Regions from separate parts of the Brevibacterium ammoniilyticum genome, predicted to be linked through region 2. Evidence: predicted binding sites of a transcription regulator. Region 2 holds the regulator's gene; each other region holds the start of a gene.
What was found. Region 2 encodes HspR, which represses chaperone genes until heat shock. Its sites were predicted from a motif close to AAGTTGAGTCNNNNNGACTCAACTT; they were not measured.
Positions count from the first base shown of each region.

Region 1: a site for HspR is predicted at 2,531-2,555, ahead of AAHA49_RS04910 (Hsp20/alpha crystallin family protein). Genes of this name have one in related genera too.
Region 3: a site for HspR is predicted at 6,695-6,719, ahead of AAHA49_RS10695 (ATP-dependent Clp protease ATP-binding subunit). Genes of this name have one in related genera too.

Region 1 is NZ_BAABNP010000003.1:230,717-238,400, forward strand. It holds gene AAHA49_RS04895 (amidohydrolase) at 1-319, shown strand, start outside; gene AAHA49_RS04900 (amidase) at 325-1,779, shown strand; gene AAHA49_RS04905 (ferritin) at 1,931-2,446, shown strand; gene AAHA49_RS04910 (Hsp20/alpha crystallin family protein) at 2,581-3,042, shown strand; gene AAHA49_RS04915 (class I SAM-dependent methyltransferase) at 3,116-3,835, opposite strand; gene AAHA49_RS04920 (aspartate aminotransferase type Ic) at 3,978-5,237, shown strand; gene AAHA49_RS04925 (3-hydroxybutyryl-CoA dehydrogenase) at 5,327-6,181, opposite strand; gene AAHA49_RS04930 (peptide deformylase) at 6,247-6,747, opposite strand; gene AAHA49_RS04935 (pyruvate carboxylase) at 6,740-7,684, opposite strand, start outside.
Region 2 is NZ_BAABNP010000018.1:46,236-53,919, reverse strand. It holds gene dnaK (molecular chaperone DnaK) at 1-174, shown strand, start outside; gene AAHA49_RS16005 (nucleotide exchange factor GrpE) at 174-845, shown strand; gene AAHA49_RS16000 (DnaJ C-terminal domain-containing protein) at 1,058-2,104, shown strand; gene AAHA49_RS15995 (heat shock protein transcriptional repressor HspR) at 2,119-2,568, shown strand; gene AAHA49_RS15990 (purine-cytosine permease family protein) at 2,915-4,657, shown strand; gene AAHA49_RS15985 (urease subunit gamma) at 4,657-4,959, shown strand; gene ureB (urease subunit beta) at 5,045-5,500, shown strand; gene AAHA49_RS15975 (urease subunit alpha) at 5,500-7,203, shown strand; gene AAHA49_RS15970 (urease accessory UreF family protein) at 7,218-7,684, shown strand, end outside.
Region 3 is NZ_BAABNP010000008.1:19,395-27,078, reverse strand. It holds gene AAHA49_RS10730 (ABC transporter permease) at 1-1,187, opposite strand, end outside; gene AAHA49_RS10725 (TIGR04028 family ABC transporter substrate-binding protein) at 1,190-2,893, opposite strand; gene AAHA49_RS10720 (VOC family protein) at 3,118-3,768, shown strand; gene AAHA49_RS10715 (VOC family protein) at 3,756-4,418, shown strand; gene AAHA49_RS10710 (DUF3152 domain-containing protein) at 4,476-5,252, shown strand; gene AAHA49_RS10705 (MerR family transcriptional regulator) at 5,305-5,952, opposite strand; gene AAHA49_RS10700 (DUF4188 domain-containing protein) at 6,091-6,597, shown strand; gene AAHA49_RS10695 (ATP-dependent Clp protease ATP-binding subunit) at 6,736-7,684, shown strand, end outside.

The DNA of each region.
Region 1 (7,684 bases), on a different contig from region 2:
GCACTCGTTCCCCCGCTGCTACAACGATCCCGATGCGACCGCCGCGTTCGTCACCGCCGCCGAGGCGGAACTCGGTGCCGCACACGTCCACGTCGTGCCCGCCGTGACCGGCAGCGAGGACTTCGGGGCCTTCGCCGATGCCCTCGGCGTGCCCTCGGTGTACTGGTTCTTCGGCGGGTACTCCCCGGAGCGACTCAACGAGGACGAACCTCCGGCAGGCAACCACTCCCCGCACTTCGCCCCCGACGACGTGCCGACGACCCTGGAGACCGGTCTGCGGGCCGCGCTCACCGCCGTGCTCAGCCGGGTCGGGAAGTGACCGGCATGGACGAGCTGCGCTGGATGAGCACCCGGGAGCTCGCTGCCCGGATCGCTGCGAAGGAGATCTCCGCCAGGGAGGCGCTTGCCGATCAGCTGCGCCGCATCGACGAGGTCAACCCGGCGATCAATGCCGTCGTCACCCGCGATGACGACCGGGCAATGGCCGAGGCGACCGCCGCGGACGAAGCACTGGCCGCAGGCACGGCGCGAGGACCCCTCCACGGGGTGCCGATGACGCACAAGGACACCCACGACACCGCGGGCATGCGCACGACCTGGGGCTCGCCGATCTTCGCCGACCGGGTGCCGGAGGCCGATGCGCTCATCATCGCGCGGCTGCGCGCGGCAGGGGTGATCACCTCGGGCAAGACGAACGTCCCCGAGTTCGCCGCCGGCTCCCACACCTTCAACCCGGTCTTCGGCACCACCCGCAACCCCTACGACCTCACGAAGTCCGCCTCCGGCTCCTCCGGCGGGGTCGGGGCGGCACTCGCCGCAGGCATTCAGGCCTCCGGGGACGGTTCCGACATGGGTGGGTCGCTGCGCTCCCCCGGTTCGTTCAACAACGTCGTCGGCTTCCGCCCCTCGAACGGCCGGATCCCGCACACGCGCCCCGGCAACCCGTTCGCCTGGCTGGCCCAGAGCGGGTTCATGGCCCGCACGGTCTCCGATGTCGCCCTGCTCATGAGCGTCGGCGCGGGCCCGGAACCGGGCGCACCCGCCTCGCTGCCCGAACCCGGATCCGTCTTCGACCAGCCCGTCTTCCGCCTCGGCGCCGAGGACGAACCGTCCCTGTCCGGGGTCCGCATCGGCTTCAGCCCCGACCTCGCAGGTCTTCTCCCCCTCGAACCCGAGGTGCGCGCGATCGTCGCCGACACCGCCGCCGTCTTCGCCGATCTCGGCGCCGACGTCGATGACACGATCCCCGACCTGCGTGATGCCGACGAGGTCTTCACCGTCCGCCGCGCCCTCGACTTCGTCGGTTCGTGGGGAACGCTGCTCGAGACTGACCGCGAGCGGATGAAGGACTCCGTCGTGTGGAACATCGAGGAGGGACTGCGGCTCACCGGCGCCGAGGTGGTCTCCGCCGAGTCCGCCCGGGCCCGGTTGAGCGAGGAGGTCGACGCGTTCTTCGCAGACCACGACGTCCTCGTCCTCACGACCTGCCAGGTGCTGCCGTTCGACATCGGCATCGAATACCCCACGGAGATCGACGGGGTGCCCATGGAGACCTACCTCGACTGGATGCGGGCGCTGTGCCTGATCTCGGCGACCGGGTGTCCGGCGATCTCCGTGCCCGCCGGCTTCTCGGCCTCGGGACTGCCGGTCGGCGTCCAGCTCGTCGCCCGGCCCGGTGATGACGTCCGCCTCCTCGAGGTCGCCCACGCCTTCGAACAGGCGACTCTGGTGGCGCAGCGCCACCCCGACATCCCGGCCGTGTCCGTCGGAGGGGAATGAGAACGGCCCGTGCGGGGCGCGCAGCGAGGTTCGGCTTGCCTCAGCACTGTTTGCCGAGCCTTCCCACACTGGAATGATTCCAGAAATGGTGTCAGGCTAGTCTTGAAGCAGGCGGCATCCCGTCGCCGGCCGCAGTCATTAGGAGTCGCACATGCACATGAGCCCCGCAATGCAGAAGGTCCTCGGCGAGCAGGTCACGCTCGAGCTCGAGGCCTCGATGGTCTACCTCCAGATGTCGATCCAGCTCGACGATCAGGATCTGCCCGGCATGACCCGGTGGATGCGTGCGCAGTCGGAGGAGGAGCAGGTCCACGCGGCCAAGTTCATCCAGCACTGCGTCGACCGCGGATTCGCCCCGCAGATCGGCGACATCGCTGCCCCGAAGGTCTCGGGATCGCGTCCTCTCGACTTCTTCAAGGCCGCCCTCGCCCATGAGGAGAAGGTCTCCGAGTCGATCCGCAACATCTACCGCACCGCTCAGACCGAGGGCGACATCGACGTCCTCCCGCTGCTCAACTGGTTCATCGACGAGCAGGTCGAGGAGGAGGCGAGCATCTCGGAGATCATCGGCCGCCTCGAGATCGTCGGCGACAGCGGTTCGGGTCTGCTCTCGATCGACAATGCGCTCGGTTCGCGCCACCCGGACATCACCGCCGAGAGCGAGTGAGCTCCTGAGTCCACGGCCGGTCCCCGCTTCGGGGGCCGGCCGTTTCGCATTCGGTGGGAGTTCCCTGTGTGCGGAATGATTTCAAAGTTGAGTGTGTTTGACTCAATGTACAGACTCTCTGAGAAAGGATGCTCATGGCCACTCGCTTCGACCCGATCCGCGATCTCGACCGCTTCTTCACCGAGGTCACCCGGAATCCGAACTCGACGACCCTGCCGATGGACCTCTACCGCGACGGCGAGGTCTTCGTCGCCCAGATCGACATGCCCGGGGTCGACCCGGCGAGCATCGACGTCGATGTCGAGGATCGGACCCTGACCGTGCGTGCTCAGCGCACCTCGCCGGTGGGTGAGAAGGACGTCAAGTGGCTGACCCGTGAGCGCACGACCGGCACTTACGCCCGTCAGCTCACCCTGGGCAACCGCGTGGCCCTCGACCGGATCAGCGCCGACTATCAGGACGGCGTGCTCACGCTGACGATCCCCGTCGCCGAGGAGGCCCGTCCCCGCAAGATCAACGTCAACCACCAGGCCCCGAAGGAGACCGAGGTCGTCGAATCGACCGAGGTCATCGAGACCGAGGAGCGGACCGACTGAGTCCCCCGTCTCCGGATGCCCGGCGGGGCCGCACGATGTGCGGCCCCGCTTCGCATGTCCGCGGGCCCACGGCTCAGAGCCTGTCGAGGACGTAGGCCAGGCACATGTAGGGCAGGTCGACGGTGCCCGAGATCGGGTGCTCCTCGCTGAGGTAGCCGCGCAGATTGGTCTCGACGCGCTCCCTGATCGTCTCGTCCGACCGCAGCCAGTACGAACGCGTGCGCGCGAGGTCGACGATGCCGTCGACGTCGAGCGGGGTCGCGAAGTCGACGACCGCCCTCTCCCGCAGCGCGAATCCGGCGGGTGCGGGCACGTAGGCGGGACGGTAGACATCGCCGGCGTGCATGATCCGGCTCAGCCGCAGCACCCAGTCGACGCGGACGTCGAGCTGATTGATGAGGATGACCAGGCGACCTCCGGGCCGCAGAATGCGGGCGATCTCCTCGGCAGCCGCCGCCTCGTCGAACCAGTGCCAGGCCTGAGCGACCGTGACGACGTCGACGCTGCCGGCGGCAAGACCCGTGTCCTCGGCGGTGCCGAGCCGATACGGTGCGGGGTTGCGGGACAGGGCGGGTCCGTCGGGATCGACGGCGACCACCTCGGCACCGAGGTCGAGCAGCTGCGCCGAGAGGATCCCCGTGCCCGCTCCTAGGTCGCAGACACGCAGCTCGGACCACTCCCAGCCGAGGAGGTCGAGGGCGGCCTGCGGGTAGCCAGGGCGCACCGCATCGTAGCGATGGGCCTCACGGGAGAAGTTCGTCCCGTGGACGGCCCGAGCCCGCGGTCTGACCATGCGGCTTCACTCCCCTGCTCATCCACCCGCGTTCTGCGGGCCTGTCTCGGCATCCCACTCTAGCGGTCGCGCTCCCCCGTTGTGACTAGGATGGGAGGACCGGCAGAGACCACCGCCGACACCTCGGCGAGAAGGAGCATCGATGACCTCAACCCCCGATCTCGAGTCCGAGCTCGAGCAGGCCTCACGTGCGTACGAGGAGTTCGCCTCCCGCGGACTGGACCTCGACATCACGCGCGGCAAACCCGGCAGTGAGCAGCTCGATCTCTCCGATGCGCTGCTCGGCCTGGTCACCGGGGACGATGCGCGCACACCGAGCGGGGTCGACGCCCGCAACTATGGCGGCATCGACGGAATCATCGAACTCCGGGAGCTCTTCTCCCCCCTGCTCAAGGTGCCCGCCGATCAGCTGCTGGCCGGGGGCAACGCGTCCCTGACCCTCATGGGGCAGGCCCTGACCTTCGCCCTCCTCCACGGCACTGCGGTCGACGGCACCCCGTGGGGTGCGGGACCGCACAAGCTGCTGTGCCCGGTTCCCGGCTACGACCGCCACTTCACGCTCGCCGAGTCCCTCGGCTTCGAACTCCTCTCCATTCCCATGGACGACGAGGGGCCGATCGTCGCCGAGGCGCAGCGCCTCGCCGAGGACCCCAGCGTCAAGGGCATGTGGCTCGTGCCCATGTACTCCAATCCCACGGGCATCACGATCACCGAGGAGCGCGCCGCCGAACTCGCCGCGATGCCGGCGGCAGCGCCCGATTTCACGCTGCTCTGGGACAACGCATACGGCCTCCACCATCTGCGGGAGACGCACCCGGAGCCCGTGGACATCCTCAGCCTGTGCGCCGAGGCGGGACATCCCGAGCGCCCGTGGATCTTCGCCTCGACGTCGAAGATCACCCATGCGGGCGCGGGCGTGTCCTTCTTCGGCGCCGGCCCGGAGACGATGCGCTGGTTCATCGCGAACCTCGGCAAGATCGCGATCGGCCCGGACAAGGTCAACCAGCTGCGCCATCTGAGGTTCTTCGGGGATGCCGACGGCGTCGTCGCCCACATGCGCAAGCACGCCGAGATCATCGCCCCGAAGTTCGACGCCGTCCTCGACGCCCTCGAACAGGGCCTCGGCAGCACGGAGCTTGCGACGTGGACGAAGCCCGACGGGGGTTACTTCATCACCCTGACGACCCTCGAGGGCACGGCGGAGAGAATCGTCAAGCTCGCTGCCGAAGCAGGCGTCAAGCTCACCCCGGCAGGGGCGACCCATCCCTACGGGATCGACCCGGCCGGCAACGTCATCCGCATCGCCCCGACGATGCCGAGCCTCGCCGAGGTCGAACTCGCCGCCGAGGGCCTCGTCGCGTGCGTCAAGCTCGCGAGCTACGAGAAGCTGCTGGCCGGATAGGACCTGGCTGCGACGCGAAGGGCACCCGGCCAGGCCGGGTGCCCTTCGTCGTGTGCGGATCTGCGCCGGAACTGCGCCGGTCGCGGTCCTCAGTACTCGTAGAAGCCGCGTCCGGACTTCACGCCGAGCAGGCCCGCATCGACCATGCGGGAGAGGAGGACCGGCGGCTTCGCCGCGGGGTCGCCGGTCTCGGTGTAGATGCTCTCGGCGGCGAAGAGGCAGGTGTCGATGCCGACGAGGTCGGCCAGGGCGATCGGACCCATCGGGTGCGCACACCCCTTGACCATTCCCGTGTCGATGTCCTCCTTCGTCGCCAGCCCCGCCTCGAGCATCCTGATGGCCGAGCACAGGTACGGGATGAGGAGGGCGTTGACGATGAATCCGGGCCGATCGGAGGCCTGGACGGGGGCTTTGCCGAGGACCTCGGTGACGAACGTCGTCGCGGTCTCGGCGACCTCGGGGTCGGTGAGCACCGAGGAGACGATCTCGACGAGCGGCTGCACGGGCGCCGGGTTGAAGAAGTGGATCCCGAGGACGCGTTCGGGCCGCGAGGTGGCCTGGGCGAAGCGGATGATCGGCATCGACGAGGTGTTCGAGGCGAGGATCGCGGTCGGGTCGGTGACGACCTCGTCGAGTTGGGCGAAGATCGCCTTCTTGATGTCCTCGTTCTCGCTCGCGGCCTCGATGACGAGCTGCCGGTCGGCGAGATCGGCGATGTCGGTGGTGAACCGCAGACGCGACAGCGCCGCTTCTGACTCGGCGGCCGAGAGCTTGCCCTTCTCAACGGCCTTGGCCAGGGACTTCTCGATCCGGGCGCGACCGGCGGCAACCGCGTCGTCGCTGACCTCGGAGACGATGACGTCGCAGCCGGACTTCGCGAGCACCTCGGCGATGCCCGCCCCCATGAGCCCGCTGCCGATGACGGCGGTGCGTGCGATGACCATATCGTTCTTCTCCTCGTTGTTCTCAGACTCTGCTGTGTGCGCAGACTCTGCTGTGTGCGGTGCTGTCATGAGGCCAGGAACCACGACGACGAGCGGATCGCCTTCATGGCCTCGCGGCGGCGCTCCCCCGGCAGCGTCTGGATGTAGACCTGACCGTCGAGGTGGGCGATCTCGTGCTGGATCATCTGCGCGAAGACCTCATGTCCTTCGATCTCGACCGGATTGTTCTCCGCATCGACACCGCGGGCACGGGCGAACTCCCACCTCGGGGTGGGGAAGAACAGCCCGGGCACGGACAGGCAGCCCTCTTCGATGTCGCGCAGCTCGCCGCCGACCTCGACGATCTCAGGGTTGATGAGATACCCAGTGCGCCCGTCGAGGTCGTAGCCGAACGCCCGCAGCCCGACCCCGATCTGCGGGGCCGCGACCGCGGCGCGGCCGTCGGGCAGGGAGGTGTCGACGAGGTCCTGGGCGAGAGCGGCCACGGAGTCGTCGAAGACCGTGACGGGGGCGCTGGTGCTGCGGAGCACGGGGTCGCCCCACAGGCGGATCTCGCGCTCAGCCACCGATGACCGCCACGAGGTCGCCGCCCTCGAGCTGAGACACCGAGTCGATCGCGACCCGGGAGACGGGTCCGGCCACCGGGGCGGTGATCGAGGCCTCCATCTTCATCGCCTCGATCGTGGCGATGACGTCACCGGCGTCGACGGTGTCGCCGACTCCGACCTGGAGCGTGACGACGCCCGCGAACGGGCTCGCGACGTGACCGGAGTTCGTCGCATCCGCCTTCTCCGCGGTCTTGACCTCGGATTCGATCGCCCGGTCGCGGACCTGGAGGGGACGCAGCTGACCGTTGAGGGTGAACATCACCGAGCGCATGCCGCGTTCGTCGGTGTCGCCGATCGCCTGCAGGCCGATGAGGAGGTTCTTGCCCTTCGACAGCTCGACCGTGTGCTCATCGCCCGAGGTCAGACCGTAGAGGTACTCGGAGGTCTCGACGACGGAGAGGTCGCCGTAGCTTGAGCGCATACGATCGAACTCCTTCGTCGGTCCCGGGAAGAGGAGTTCGTTGAGCTTCGCCTGACGCTGCGGGCCCGGCTCGGCCAGGGCGGCGGCATCCTCGGCGGCGAGGTCCTCGACGACGGGCTTGTGCGTGCGACCGGCCAGGGCCTTCGTCCGGAACGGCTCGGGCCATCCGCCGGGAGGATCGCCGAGGTCGCCGGAGAGGAAGCCGATGACCGAGTCGGGGATGTCGAACCTGTCCGGATTCTCGGCGAACTCCGCGGGGTCGACTCCGGCGCCGACGAGGTGGAGGGCGAGATCGCCGACGACCTTCGACGACGGGGTGACCTTGACGAGGTGGCCGAGGATGTCGTCGGCGGCTTCGTACATCCGCTCGATCTCCTCGAACCGCTCCCCCAGACCGAGTGCCACGGCCTGCTGGCGCAGGTTCGAGAGCTGCCCGCCGGGGATCTCATGCCGGTACACGCGACCCGTCGGTCC
Region 2 (7,684 bases):
GACACGCTCACCGAGAAGCAGCAGAAGATCGGCGAGGCGATCTACGCCCAGCAGGACGCCGGCGCCGCCGGTGCCTCTGACCAGGCCGGCGCCTCCGATGCCGGCACCGGTGCCGACGACGATGTCGTCGATGCCGAGGTCGTCGACGATGATGAGGACGGGGAGAAGAAGTAATGACGACCGAGGGCAACGATCCGTCGTCCGAGGAGCCGCGCTTCACCTTCCATGACAAGCGCCGGGTCGACCCCGACACCGGTGAGCTTCGTCCCGAGGCCGACGCCCAGTCGGCCGCGGGGGCCGGTGAAGGCGCCGACACCGAGGAGGTGCTGGCCGACGCCAGCGACCTCGGTGTCGACATCCCGGCCGATGCCTCCACGCTGGACGACACCGAGGCGGCCACCGAGCCGGGTGCGGCCGAGCCCGCGCCCGGGTCGGAGGCAGCCGCCCACCTCGCCGATCTCAAGCGGATCAACGCGGAGTACGCTGCCTACCGCATGCGTGCCGACCGCGAACGCGAGCGGGCAGCCGCGGGCGGAACGATCAAGGCCGTCGAGGCCCTGGTCCCCGTCCTCGACGAGGTGCGTCTGGCGCAGGAGAACGGCGACGTGACCGGGCCCTTCGAGGCCCACGTGAACAAGCTGCTCGACGCCCTGGCCAAGGTCGGCGTCGAACAGTACGGCGCCGTCGGCGACGAGTTCGACCCTCGCCTGCATGAGGCTCTCATGCAGCAGCCGTCGAACGATGTCGAGGTGCCGACGGTCTTCATGGTCATGCAGCCGGGCTACCGCATGGGTGATCGCATCATCCGCGCGGCCCGCGTCGGCGTGCAGCAGCCCGAGGACTGAGCATCCCGACCCCGCCGAGGTGACACCCAGCCCCAGCGTCCGGACACGGACGCTGGGAGCGGGGCGGCCGCCTCGGCGACGGTCCGGAATCTCCGGGAGGACAGCTTTCGGAGGTTGCGGATTGTGAGTGGACAGATGAGCAGAACGATGACAGAGCCGGTGCCGGCAGGCAGCGGCGAGCAGAACAGGACAAGGAAGAAGGGAGGTGCCAGATGAGTACCGGACCTCAGAATGATTGGTTCGAGAAGGACTTCTACAAGACCCTCGGCGTCTCCAAGGACGCCACGGACTCCGAGATCAAGAAGGCCTACCGCAAGCTCGCGCGGAAGTACCATCCGGACGCGAATCCGGGCGACGCCGAGGCGGAGGCCAAGTTCAAGGAGATCGGACAGGCCCACCAGGTGCTGTCGAACAAGGAGTCGCGCGAGCAGTACGACCAGGTGCGCGCGATGGGCAGCGGTGCCCGGTTCAGCGCGGGCGCCGGCGGCGCCGGTGGCGGAGGCGGCTTCGACGACGTGTTCTCCGACCTCTTCGGAGGCGGCGGGCGCACCCGGACCCGGACGACGTACTCCGGCGGCGGTTTCGGCGGATCCGGCGGCTACGGAGACGTGCCGCCCGACCTCGCCGATCTGCTGGGCGGATTCGGCGGCGGTGCCTCCTACGGCGGCTACGGCGACAGTGGCTTCGGCGGCTATTCGCCTCCGGTCAAGGGCGGGGACATCAAGTCCTCGACGAACCTCAGCTTCACCGAGGCGGCCAACGGCGCCTCGGTCAAACTGAAGATGCCCAACGGCAAGCCGCTGACGGTGCGCACCCCGATCGGGGTCAAGGACGGGCAGAAGATCCGTCTGGCCGGCAAGGGCAAGGCCAGCCCGAACGGCGGCGAGCCCGGAGACGTCATCCTCACCGTCAACGTCAAACCGCACCCGGTGTTCACCCGGGACGGCGACAACCTGCGCATCGACCTGCCGGTGAGCTTCGACGAGGCGGCACTCGGCGCCGAGGTCAAGGTGCCCACGCTCGGCGGTCAGCCCGTCAAGGTCAAGATCCCCGCGGGCACGCCCTCGGGCAGGACCCTGCGGGTGCGCGGCAAGGGCGTGCAGACGAAGAAGGGCACGGGCGATCTGCTCGTGACCGTGGAGATCGTCGCACCGAAGAACCTGTCGAAGGAAGCCAAGGAAGCGGTCGAGGCGTACAAGGCGGCGACCGAGGACGAGGATCCGCGGGCCGGCCTGCTCGATCGGGCCAAGACGAGCTGAGGCGGCGCATTCGTATGCAGTTCTCTCAGAGCGCGGCCCTCTACGTCATCTCGGTGGCGGCGGAGCTTGCGGGCATGCACCCGCAGACCCTGCGCCAGTACGACAGGATGGGCCTTGTCATCCCGCAGCGCACGGCCGGCAAAGGCCGACGCTATTCGGGTCGCGACATCGCGAAGCTGCGCCTGATCCAGCATCTCTCCCAGGACGAGGGGGTCAACCTCGTGGGGATCAAGAAGATCATGGAGATGCAGAACCAGATCGACGCACTGAGGAACCGGAACCAGGAGCTCGAGGAGGAAGTCCTCGCGCAGGCGGAGGAACGCGAACGCGATGCGCGCGTGTTCGCCGCCGGCTCCGGAGGCGATGTCGTCTCGATCGCCCGGGGCCGGCGCCCCAAGGTCAAAGCCGAATCCCCGACCGGCGCCGTCGTGCTCTACGACGACTTCCGCGCCCGGAGGGTGTGAGCGGGTCGGCAGTTGGCGGGCGGCCGGTTGCCTGATAGTGGTCGCCCGGCTGTTGGCGGCCGGTTGCCTACTGGCGGTCGACTCTCGGTTGAGCTCACTTGAGTCTGTGGGGCACAGTTCACGAACTGTGCCCCACAGACTCAAGTGGGCTCGACTTGTTTTCGGCGGCGGCACACACGCACTCGGCTCGACGCGAGGGCTGCGGCGTTCCACCTCGGCGGGCGGCAGTGTTTGCAAGGTGAGATACAGGTCTCGAAACATGGACGAAACTCGCCCGTCACGGACCGAAACAATCGGCTGTCAGGATGGGCGATGTTGAGTCCGGACGACGACCGAGGAGCCCACCATGACAGTGACCGCAGACGGGTCGGCCACGCCGCCGGCCGGCAGCAATGAGGCGAAGGCCGCGGCGAAGGAGAGTCTCGAGGACTACACGCTGCGGTTCGCACCGCGGTCCTACCGCACGTGGGCGCCGGCCGTGGTCGCGACGAGCGCACTCGGCGGCATCGCCTACCTCGCCGACTTCTCGATCGGTGCGAGCATCGGGCTCGCGCACGGCACGGCGAACGGCATCCTCGGCATCCTCACCGCCGCGATCATCATCTTCCTCACCGGCTGGCCGCTCGCGTTCTACGCCGCGCGCTACAACCTCGACCTCGATCTCATCACCCGCGGGGCCGGATTCGGCTACTACGGTTCGGTGATCACGAACATCATCTTCGCAACGTTCACCTTCATCTTCTTCGCCCTCGAGGGCTCGATCATGGCCCAAGGGCTCTACCTCGGTCTCGGACTCCCACGCCCCATCGGCTATCTCGTGTCCACGGTGCTCATCTTCCCGCTCGTCATCTTCGGCATGAAGGCGCTCGCCCGGCTGCAGGTCTCGACGACACCCCTGTGGCTCGTCCTCATGGTCGTCCCCGTCGGCTACCTCATCGCCTTCCAGCCCGACTCCGTCAACTCCTTCTTCGCCTACCAGGGGGAGAACGGGGAGAGCGCGAACTTCGCCTCGGCGATGCTCGCAGCCGGCGTCTGCCTCTCGCTCATCGCCCAGATCGCCGAGCAGATCGACTACCTGCGCTTCATGCCCCCGCGCACCCCGGCCAACCGTCGCAGCTGGTGGGCCGCCGTCATCCTCGCCGGACCCGGCTGGGTGATCTTCGGGGCGACGAAGCAGATCATCGGCATGTTCCTCGCCGTCTACCTCATCGCCAACGTCCCCGGGGCGACGAGCTTCGCGACCGAACCGGTCCAGCAGCTGCTCGCCACCTACGAGCAGATGATGCCCCAGTGGCTCGCCCTCCTGCTCGCCGTCGTTCTCGTCGTCATCTCGCAGGTGAAGATCAACGTCACCAACGCCTACTCGGGTTCGCTGGCCTGGACGAACGCGTACACGCGCATCACCAAGCGCTATCCGGGACGGATCACCTTCCTCGTCGTCAACCTGCTCTTCGCGCTCGCGCTCATGGAGCTGAACATGTTCGACTTCCTCAACGCGATCCTCAGCTTCTACGCGAACCTCGCGATGTCGTGGATCTGCGTCGTCGCCGCGGACATTGCGATCAACAAGTACGTTCTCGGTCTCTCGCCGAAGACACCGGAGTTCCGTCGGGGCATGCTCTACGACTGGAATCCCGTCGGAGTCGTGTCCCTCCTGCTCTCGGGAGGGGTGTCCATCGCCATCTACTTCGGGGCGTTCGGTGCCGCCGTGCAGCCGTTCTCGCCGCTCTTCGCCGTGGGTATCGCGATCGTCGCGACCCCGCTCATGGCGATCCTCACCCGGGGCCGGTACTACCTGCGCCGCCGGGACGACGGCATCGATGTGCCGATGTTCGACGAGCACGGCAATCCCACCGATGTCACTCTGTGGTGCCACGTGACGGAGATGGAGTTCGAGCGTCCGGACATGATCGCCTCGGCGAAGACCGGTCCGGACGGGCAGCCGCTCTATCTCAGCTCGCTCGCGCTCTCAACCGACCGCCTCGGCGAACATGTCCTGCCTGCCGACCCCGGTGGGGCACGGCCGAGTGTCACGCGGGGGCGGGCCGAGGTCGGGCGCGAGTCCGCCGACCCCGGCCGGGAGCGCTGATGCACTTCACCCCCGGTGACACCGAGAAGCTGCTGCTCTCGGTGGCCGGCATGATCGCCCGCGACCGGCTGTCACGCGGAGTGCCGCTCAACCACCCGGAAGCCGTGGCGCTGCTGAGCACGTGGGTGATCGAGCGGGCACGGGAAGGCGCGAAAGTCGAGGAGCTCATGGTCGAAGGCAGGGAGGTGCTCAGCCGGGACGACGTCCTCGACGATGTCGCCGCCATGCTCCACGACGTTCAGGTCGAGGCGACCTTCCCCGACGGGCGCAAGCTCGTCACCATCCACAACCCCATCGACTGAGCAGGGACGGCTGACCGCGGCCAGCCGGCCGCGATGGATCGACCGAGACAGACACGACTGAAACCAACCGACCGAGAGGACGCCCATGGCAGGAACGAGAGACCACGGGCCCGGTGCGGTGCGCGTGCGCGAGGGAACCCGAGTGCTCAATCGCCGCGACTCGGCGGGGGAGACCGGGACCGTGACGATCGAGAACACCGGCGACCGCCCGGTGCAGATCGGTTCGCACATCCACCTTCCCGACGTCAACGCCGCCCTCGCCTTCGATCGGCGGCAGACCGACGGCTTCCGTCTCGACGTCCCCGCGGGGACGTCGGTCCGCTTCGAACCCGGAGTCTCCCGCACCGTGCCGATCGTCAGCCTCGGCGGGCGGAGGGTCGTCCCGGGACTGCAGATCCGCGGCGATGCCGGCGGCAATGCCGATGACCTCACCGAGGTTGCCGCCCCGACCGTCGCAGCCGACCGCACCAGCGTTGCCGGCCCAACCAGCGTCGCTGACCCCACCGCCAACGATCCCATCGCTGAGGCGGGTGACTGTTGATGGCGGAGATCTCGGCCCAGCGCTACGCCGCGCTCTACGGTCCGACCACGGGTGACCAGGTCCGCCTCGGCGACACCGATCTGTGGATCGAGATCGAGGAGGATCGGACCTTCGGCGGGGACGAAGCGGTCTTCGGCGGCGGAAAGTCGATCCGGGAGTCGATGCTCCAGGGGACGACGACCCGCGCCGAGGGTGCACCGGACACCGTCATCACCAACGTCATCGTCCTCGACTGGTGGGGCGTCGTCCGCGCCGATGTCGGCATTCGGGACGGCAGGATCACCGCCCTGGGACGGGCCGGCAACGACGACATCGCCGACGGCGTCGATCCGGCGCTGCGGATCGGACCGTCGACCGACGTCATCTCCGGCGAAGGACGGATCCTCACCGCAGGCGGCATCGACTCCCACGTCCACTTCCTCTCGCCCTCCCAGATCCATGAGGCGCTCGCCACCGGCATTACCACTGTCATCGGCGGTGGCACCGGTCCCTCGGAGGGCAGCAAGGCGACGACGGTGACCCCGGGCGCCTGGAATCTGGGCACGATGCTCGCCGCCCTCGACGATGTGCCGGTCAACGTGCTCCTGCTCGGGAAGGGCAACACGGTCTCCGCGGACGGCCTCGCCGAACAGGCCCTCGGTGGTGCCGCCGGCTACAAGATCCACGAGGATTGGGGCGCGACTCCCGCCGCGATCGACGCCGCCCTGCGCGCCGCCGACGAGCACGGCCTCCAGGTCGCCCTCCACTCGGACTCGCTCAACGAGTCCGGTTTTGTCGAATCGACGATCGCCGCGATCGACGGACGCAGCATCCACGCGTTTCACGTCGAAGGCGCCGGCGGCGGCCACGCCCCGGACATCCTCTCGATCGCGGCTCTGGAGAACATCATCCCCGGATCGACGAACCCCACCCTGCCGCACACGGTCAACACCGTCGCCGAACACCTCGACATGCTCATGGTGTGCCACCACCTCAACCCGAGCGTGCCCGAGGACCTCGCCTTCGCCGAATCCCGGATCCGGGCGACGACCATCGCTGCCGAGGACATCCTCCACGACCTCGGCGCGCTGTCGATCACGTCCTCGGACGCACAGGCGATGGGCCGCATCGGCGAGGTCATCACCCGCACCTGGCAGGTCGCCCACACGATGAAGCACCGCCGCGGCCGCCTCGGCGAGAACCTGCCTGCGGACAACGAACGGGCACGCCGCTACGTGGCGAAGTACACGATCAATCCCGCGATCGCGCATGGCATCGACGAGCACGTGGGGTCCGTCGAGGCCGGGAAGATGGCCGACCTGACGCTGTGGGATCCGCGCTTCTTCGGGGTGCGACCGGACCTCGTCATCAAGGGCGGGACGATCGCGTGGGCGGGCCTCGGCGACCCGAACGCCTCGATCCCGACACCGCAGCCGGTGCTCATGCGACCCGCGTTCGGCGAGGCGATCGGCGCGCAGCGATCGGTCTCGTTCGTCTCCCCAGCCGCAGTCGAGGACGGGCTGCGGGATCGGCTCGGCCTGCGACGGGAGCTGCTGGCCGTGCGTCCGACGCGGTCGGTGGGCAAGGCGGACATGCGCAACAACGACGCCCGGCCGGCCATCGACATCGAGCCCGACACGTTCGCGATCGCCATCGACGGCGAGCCCGTCACCGCCGCCCCCGCCACCGTCCTCCCGCTCGCCCAGCTCTACCAGATGTTCTGATGGGGAGCCGACCGATGAGCGCGGGAACGACAGGCCGGGGAACGATGGGTGCGCTGGTGCCCGGGGCCGCCTCGGGAACGGTCTCCCCGGGAACGGTCGATGCCACCGTGCCGGGGGCCGCCTCGGCGACCCTGATGCTGCTCCTCGCCGATGCCCGCCTGCCGGCCGGGGCGCACGTGTCGTCGAACAGCGTCGAAGCCGGCCTGCGCAATGGACTGACCCCCGCCGAGGTGGCCGCCTACATGCGTGCCCGAATGCGCACCGTCGTCCGCGTCGAAGCCGGTGCCGCCGTCGTCACCCGGCATGTTCTGGTGGCTGAGGATGCCGCCGGCGCCGAGGAAGCCTGCGCCGATCCCGCCGCTGTGCTCACGACGGTGACCGCCGAATGGGCGGCGCGCACCCCCAGCCCGGCACTGCGGGAGATCGCCGAGGTGCTCGGGGCGGGCCTGCGCCGCGTGGCCGTGGCACTGTGGCCCGGCCT
Region 3 (7,684 bases), on a different contig from region 2:
GCGGTGTCGGTTGCGATGGGGTCGGTGACGGGTGACTCGTCCCAGTCGAGGCTGACTCCGACGCTGCCGGCGCTGGCCGTCAACGCCGCTCGAGTTGCGGCGTCCGGCACCGCGCCGGTGGAGCTGACCGGGTCGGAGTCGTTCGCCGAGGTGGCGGTCGCGCGGGCCGGGCCTGTTGCGGTCGCGTGGGCCGCGGTGCCTGCCCTGCCCGCGGTGCCCGCTTTCGCCGAGGCGGCCGCTGGGGTCCGGCGCAGGCGGACATCGATGACGGGATAGAGGAGGTCGACAGCGAGATTGATGACGACATAGCCGAGAGTCGCGATGACGACGACGGCGAGCAGGATCGGGTTGTCGCGGTTCGTCACCGCCTGCGCGGTGATCTGACCGATGCCGTTGCGGCCGAAGACCGTCTCGGTGACGACGGCCCCGGCGACGAGTTCGCCGAAGATCAGCCCGACGATCGTCAGTCCCGGCAACAGGGCGTTGCGGGCCACGGTGTGGATGAGGATCCACCGCTCCGAGGCGCCCTTGGCCGCAGTGACCTTGACGAAGCCTGCGGCCTTGACCTCGGTGATCGAGCGGATGAGGACCTGGGCGATCGGGGCTGAGAGCGGGACCGCCACGGTGAGCGTGGGCAGGATGAGCGCCTCGGCAGGGCCGGGGGAGACGACGGAGACGATCCCGAGCTGGAAGGAGAACACCTGGATGAGGAGGATGCCCAGCCAGAACACGGGAATGGAGATGAAGAGGCTCGGCACCGAGTCGAGCACCTGCCGCACCCACGCCCGCGGTCCCGTCGCCGGGCCGTAGGTCGCGAACACCGCGATGAGCACGCCGAGGACGACGGCGGTGAGGAAACCGGACACGGCCAGGGCGATCGTCGAAGGCAGAGCCGCGGCGATGATCGTCGACACGGCCGCGCCTGTCTGGACGGAGAACCCGAAGTTCCCGGTGAGGAAGCCGCCCAGAGTGATGAGGTAGCGGGAGATCAGCGGGGCGTCGGCACCGGTCTCGGCGCGGATGGCCGCGACCTGTTCGGCGGAGAGCCCGAGTGCGGGATCGGCGAAGCGCGCGGTGACCCCGTCGCCGGGGATGGCGGAGAGGAGGATGAAGGCCGCAGTGAACGCGAGCAGCAGGACGAGCACGGCCTGGCCCAGCCGCAGCAGGAGGTATCTGAGGTCGATCATCGTCAGCTCGCAATCCAAGTGCTGTAGAAGTCGGGACGGCCCACGGGTTCGGTCGCGAAGCCGCGGACGCGACGGCGGAACGCGAACACCTGAGGCTCCTCGAAGAACGGGAGGACGTAGGCCTGGTCGACGAGGTAGTCCTGGACCGCCTCGGCGGCGGCCTGGCGCCTCGTCGTCTCCGGTTCGGAGGCGAGCGTCTCGAGGAGCCGGTCGATCTCCGGGTCGACGCTGCTGTCAGGGGCGTCATCACGGCCGGCGGCGTTGAGGAAGACGTCCCGGTTGACCGAGGAGTAGTTCGAGCGCAGGTTGTCGTAGTCGGCGCGGGCGACCATCGAGTGATAGATCTGGACGCGGTCGAGCTCCAAGGCGTCGAGCGTCTGCTTCGCCTGGTCGCCCGGGTTGATCGTCAGCCGCACTCCGACGCGGCGCAGCTGCTGTTGGATGAGGGTCTGGACCTCGTTCGACCGGGGTTGGGGCAGGGCCGTGTTGACGGTCAGCGCCAGCACCTGCCCGTCCTTGCTCCGGTACCCGCTGGAGGTCGCCTGCCAACCGGCCTCGTCGAGGAGACGGTTCGCCTCGGCGGGGTCATAGGTCCACGACCCCGACTGGTCCTTGTACCCCATCGCTCCCTTGGCCAGCAGGCCGGTGGCAAGCGGGTAGTTCGGGGTGAAGAGCTTGTCGACGATCTCCTGCCGGTCGATGGCCGAGATGAGGGCCTGCCGGACGCGGATGTCGGAGAGCAGGTCCGTGCGGAATCGGAAGTTGATGCTGTTGTTGATCCCGTTCGTCGCCTTCGCATAGAGGCGGAGACCCTGCTCCTTCACCCGCGTCTCGTCGGGTGCCTGGACGTCGCGGACCCCGTCGGCCTGCCCGGAGAGCACCGCGCCGATCCGCACCGAGTACTCATTGTTGACGAGGTAGTCGATGCCGTCGAGGTAGGCCCTGCCCTGATGCTTAAGATGCGGGGGCGCCCAATCGTAGTCTTCGCGGGCGCGGACGGAGAGCTTCTGCCCGATCGTCTCGGCACTGATGTAGAAGGGGCCTGCGGTGTGGATCTTCGTCGCGCTTCCCGGCCCGAAGCCCTCGGCGTCGAGGTCGAGGGTCGAATCGGCGAGGAGGCCCGCATTCATCGTCGACGTCGCCTGGGCGAAGCCGGGGGAGGGTGCGGTGAAGTGGAAGCGGACTCGGGACGCGTCGAGGACCTCGCTGCGGTCGTAGTTCGAGATCTGCTCGGACACCGGCAAGGTACGGGCTTCGTCGCCGCGGCCGAAGAGATCGAAGTTCTTCGCCACATTGGCCGGGGTGAGCGGCGACCCGTCGGAGTAGGTCACGCCCGGACGCAGGGTGAACGTGTACTGCGTGGCATCGGCGTTGACCTCGGGCAGCGCTGCCGCCAGCCACGGGTGGAGTTCAAGGGTCTCCGGGTCCTGCCAGAGCAGGCGGGCTGCGATGTTGTTCATGATCCCGCCGTTGGGGTAGAAGCCGACGGACGGTGGGTAGAGCAGCGTCCACGTCTGCGGTTCGAAGTACGTGAGCACCCCGCCGTCGACGGGTGAGCCGCCGCTGAGCGGGTCGGTGTCCGTGGGTGTGCAGGCGCTGAGCGTGAGGAAGGTGCCGAGTCCGAGTCCGACGCCGAGGATGCTGCGGCGGGTGGTCGTCTGCCTCGCCGAGGCGGGTGCCGCCGAGGCGGGAGGAGCGGAGATCATGCGTGGGTGTCCTTCGAGCAGGTGGGACGGAGGTGTCCGGAGAGCAGATGGCAGGGTGTCGACGTCGCGGATCGGAGCTGTTTAGCTCAACAATCGACGCGTGGCATCAATTCCATGTCGGCGCACATCATGGTTCGACATGTGGCGCGGCGGGAGGTCGTCTGCATGCCATGAGTCAATCCCATAAGGGCGAAAGCTGTCAATCTGTGCCTTAATATTGAGACATGATGCTGCCTGCCGACTTCGATCATCTCGTCATCGCCGTCCCGAATCTCGCCGAAAGTGTTGAGCAATGTGAAGCCGTGCTGGGGGTTCGTCCGGTCCCCGGCGGAGTGCATCCGGGGCTCGGGACGGCCAATGCGCTGCTCGGTCTCGACATCGGCGGCACTCGCGCCCGGCGCGCCTATCTCGAGATCCTCGGGCCCGACCCCGACCAGGATCCGCAGCTCTCCGCACCCCGCCTGGGCGGGGTGAGCGCACCCATCGTGCAGCGGTGGGCGATCCACCCGAGCGACTTCGACGGGGCCGTCGCGGCAGCCGCAGGTGCGAGCGATCCGGCGGTCGACCTCGGCGAGGTCCACGACATGACGAGGCGGACACCGGAGGGTGAGACGCTGCGATGGCGGCTGACGCGGCGGATCCCGCTCGCCCTCGGCGGCATCCAGCCGTTCCTCATCGACTGGCTGGACTCGCCGCACCCGGCGAGCCGGGACATGCCGAGCGTGAGCCTCGCGCAGTTCTGGGCGACGAGCCCCGACCCGGCCGAACCTCGCGCCGTCCTCGCGGCCCTTGATGCGAGGATCGAGGTCGAAGAGGGCGAGGCCGACTCCCTGCACACACGACTGGAAGGACCCCGCGGACCATGGATCCTCTGATTCCCGCACATCTCGACCACCTCGTCGTCACCGTCCCCGACCTGTCGGCCGCCGTCGCCGAGATCGAGGCGACCACCAGGGTGCGCGCCGTGCCGGGCGGCCGGCATCCCGGGCTCGGGACCGCGAACTTCCTCATCGGGCTCGCACCGGCCGGTTGGGAAGCGGGGGCTCGGACCTATCTCGAGATCCTCGGACCCGACCCGGAACAGGAGAGGCCCGCAGACGGCACCCTGCCTCTCGACGCGCACCTGGCGACGACGCCGCGGCTGCAGACGTGGGCGATCCACCCGCCGGCATTCGCCGCGAAGGTAGCTGCCGCGAACACCGAAGGCGTCGATGTCGGCGAGGTCCGCGACATGTCCCGCGAGACCGCCGACGGTGAGCTGCTCGAGTGGCAGCTGACCTCCCGGGCGCCCCTGCCGGGCGAGGGCACACAGCCGTTCCTCATCGACTGGGGGCTCTCGCGGCATCCCGCCGAGGGTGAGCTGCCGAGCCTTGAACTGCTCGGCTTCGCCATCGAATCGCCCGAACCCGATCGCACTCGTTTCGCCCTTGAGGTGCTCGGAGCCTCCGACACCGAGGTGGTGGCCGGACCTGAGTTCCGACTGCGTGCTCGTCTGCGGGGTCCGGGCGGGGAACTCGCCTTCTGAGCGGTATTCACCTTGAGGTCCCGCGGAGGAGCGGGCCTCGCGGTTAGACTCGCAGGTGTGATTCCGCCCCTCCCTGTCACAGAGAACGGTCCGCGCTCTGCACGGATCGGCCGTGCCGCCTCGGCGATGGCCGTTGCAGTCCTCCTCACCGCCGTGAGCGCCTGCGCGCCCGCCGAAGAACCGACGGAGACCCGCAGGACCCCGCAGGTCGTCGAGACGATCGCGGCCCCCGCGGTCACCGAACCCCGCGAACCGACCGAGAAGCCGACCGAGTCGTCCGGCGGCGGGGAGGATGTCAGCGAAGATGACATCGACATGAAGGGCAGCGGGTCGTGGAATCGGCCCGCCGAGGAGGTCGGACCCAATCGCGAAGGAGGCCGGTCGTTCAAGGTCGCCCTGCGTGTCGAGGACAACCTGCCCATCGACGTCGACGAGGCGGCCGCCTTCGTCATCGACACCCTCCAGGACAAGCGTGGCTGGCAGGACATGGACGGCGTCTCGATCGAACTCGTCGACAAGGGCCAGGACGCGATGATCAGCATCGCGAGCCCGAACACCGTCGACGAGATGTGCCTGCCGCTGAAGACCCTGGGCAAGCTCTCGTGCCGCAACGGACCCAACGTCATCCTCAACGCCAAACGCTGGGTGAGTGCGACGAAGGAGTTCGACGACCTCACGCAGTACCGGCAGTACCTCATCAACCACGAGGTCGGGCATGCGCTCGGCCACGGACACAAGTCATGCCCGGGCAAGGGCAAGACCGCTCCGCTCATGCAGCAGCAGACGAAGGGTCTCCAGGGCTGCACACCCAACGGGTGGCCGTCGAAGGGGTAGCTCGTTCGTCGAACTGCCAGCCGGACCGTTTCAGGGGCAGCCTGCTGGGCGGTCAGTCCGCCCGGTCCGGGTGTTCCGCGTCGGTGAAGAGGCGGCCCGCGACGTCCTGCTGGGCCAGCCGGCGCAGAGACAGCAGCACCGGTTCGAGAAGGACCGTGCCGAGGACCGACTGGCGGACGGCTCGGGAGATCTCGTCGGTCGGCACGGTCGCGACCTCCGCCTGGGCGAGATCATGGACCGTACGCCCGTAGCGCGCCAATCCGCCGTCGACGACATCGATGCCACCGGCCTCGACCGCGCGTAGAGCGCTCGCGAGCTGAGTGAGTTCGACGCTGCCCGGATCGACCGTCCAGCCGAGTTCGGCGACGAGCTCTCGGGCAGGGCCGAGGTCCGGGTCCTCGTCGGAGGCCGTGCCGGATGCACCCGTCGGGGCCGTCGCCGTCTGCGCAGCACCGAGCACGTCGAGGAACGTCTCCGGCGGATCGTCGATGACCCTGAGTACGCGCCCCGCCGCCTCGACCGAGAGCCTCGCCGGGCCGAGGAGCGCACGGATGAGCTCGAGCCGGTCGACGTGCGCCTCGGAGTAGACCGCCTGCGTCGCCGAGGTCCGCTCGCCGGGTGGCAGGAGTCCTTCGCGCAGGTAGTACTTGATCGTCGCCACCGGAACGTCGGTGCGACGCGAGAGCTCGGAGATGCGCATGCGGACCTCGTTTCGTCGACCGGTCACGGGCTGCGACTGTCCGTGGAATTCGCCCCTTGACAGAATCGCCCGCCATATTGGAAAGTGAAGGTATCCAATATTGGAGAGTTCAGGTATCCAGTATGTCAGGAGAAGGCGATGACGACCAAAGCGACCATGCAGCAGGGCTCGAACGTCGGGCCGGAGAAGCTCACCCACGACTACGACGGCGAACTCGTCGTCTTCATCATCGGCATGCGGATCCGGCAGTGGTGGCGCCCGGACCTCTGGGTGCCGGTCTTCACCGCGATGCCGCGGATGCTCGCCGAGCTCTCCGCGGATCCGGACTCGGGAATGCGCGGCTACCGACTCGTGTTCGACCCACGTGGGCCCTGGCTCGTCCAGTACTGGGACTCGCTCGAGAAGCTCTACGCCTACGCCGCCGACCCGGCGGCGAAGCACCGACCGGCGTGGACGGCCTTCAACAAACGGGCCCGCTCGGCACCGAACGCCGTCGGCGTCTGGCACGAGACCTTCCCCGTCGACGGGGCCGAGTCGATGTACGTCGGCACTCCGCCGCTCGGCCTCGCGAAGGCCGTCGGCACCCGCCCGGTCGGTCCGCGCAGCGCCCGCGCCCGCGACCGGCAGGCCCGCCGGGACCGGTGAGCTGCCGTCGCGGAGGAGCCTGCGGAGACCTCGCTCACGCTCGGATTCGAGCGGGGAATAACCCCGAAGTGATTCTCGTTGATTGGGTCAAAGGACTTAACTGAGTCACCCTGACTCAACTTTCAAGAGGAGGTCACTTTGGCTAACTTCTTCGGACCTTCCGGCGGCGGCGAGGGCTCGTTCGACGAGTTCCTCGCCCGCTACCTGCAGGGTCAGAACACTCCACGGCAGGGACGTTCCGTCGACATCAACCGTCTGCTCACCAAGCGCACGCGGGACCTCGTCGACGGCGCTGCCGACTATTCGCGCGGACGCGGCCAGGAAGAGGTCGACGCGCTCCACCTGCTGCGCGTCATGGTCGAATCCGAACACGGCGCGGCCTCACTGCGCCAGATGGGCGCCGACCCCGAGGCGATCGTGCACGCGATCGACGAACGGCTCCCGCAGGCCGCTCCTGCGCGCACCGGCGACGGTGCCCCCACGCTGACCGGCGCCGCCCAGAAGGCCCTGCTCGACGCCTACCAGGTGGCGCGCGCCTTCGGATCGACCTACATCGACCCCGAACACGTCTTCTTCGCCTTCGTCCTCAACCAGGAGATGCCCGCCGGGCGGATCCTCGCTCAGGCCGGCGTCACGCAGGCCACCCTGCAGGCCGGCGCACAGGCCGAGGCCAAGCAGAACCAGGGTGCCGAGACCGAGACGGGAGGTGAGGAGACGATGCTCGAGAAGTTCGGCACGGACCTCACCGCGCTCGCCGCAGAAGGGCGGCTCGACCCGGTCATCGGCCGCGGCGACGAGATCGAGGAGACCATCGAGATCCTCGCCCGCCGGACGAAGAACAACCCCGTGCTCATCGGTGAGGCCGGCGTCGGCAAGACCGCCATCGCCGAAGGCCTCGCCCAGGCCATCGAATCGGGCGAGATCCCCGCGCAGCTGCGCGGCAAGCGCGTCGTCTCCCTCGACATGCCCGGCATGCTCGCCGGCACCCGCTACCGCGGTGACTTCGAGGAGAGGCTGACGTCGACCCTCGACGAGATCGCCGAGGACGGGGACACCATCGTCTTCGTCGACGAGCTCCACACCCTCG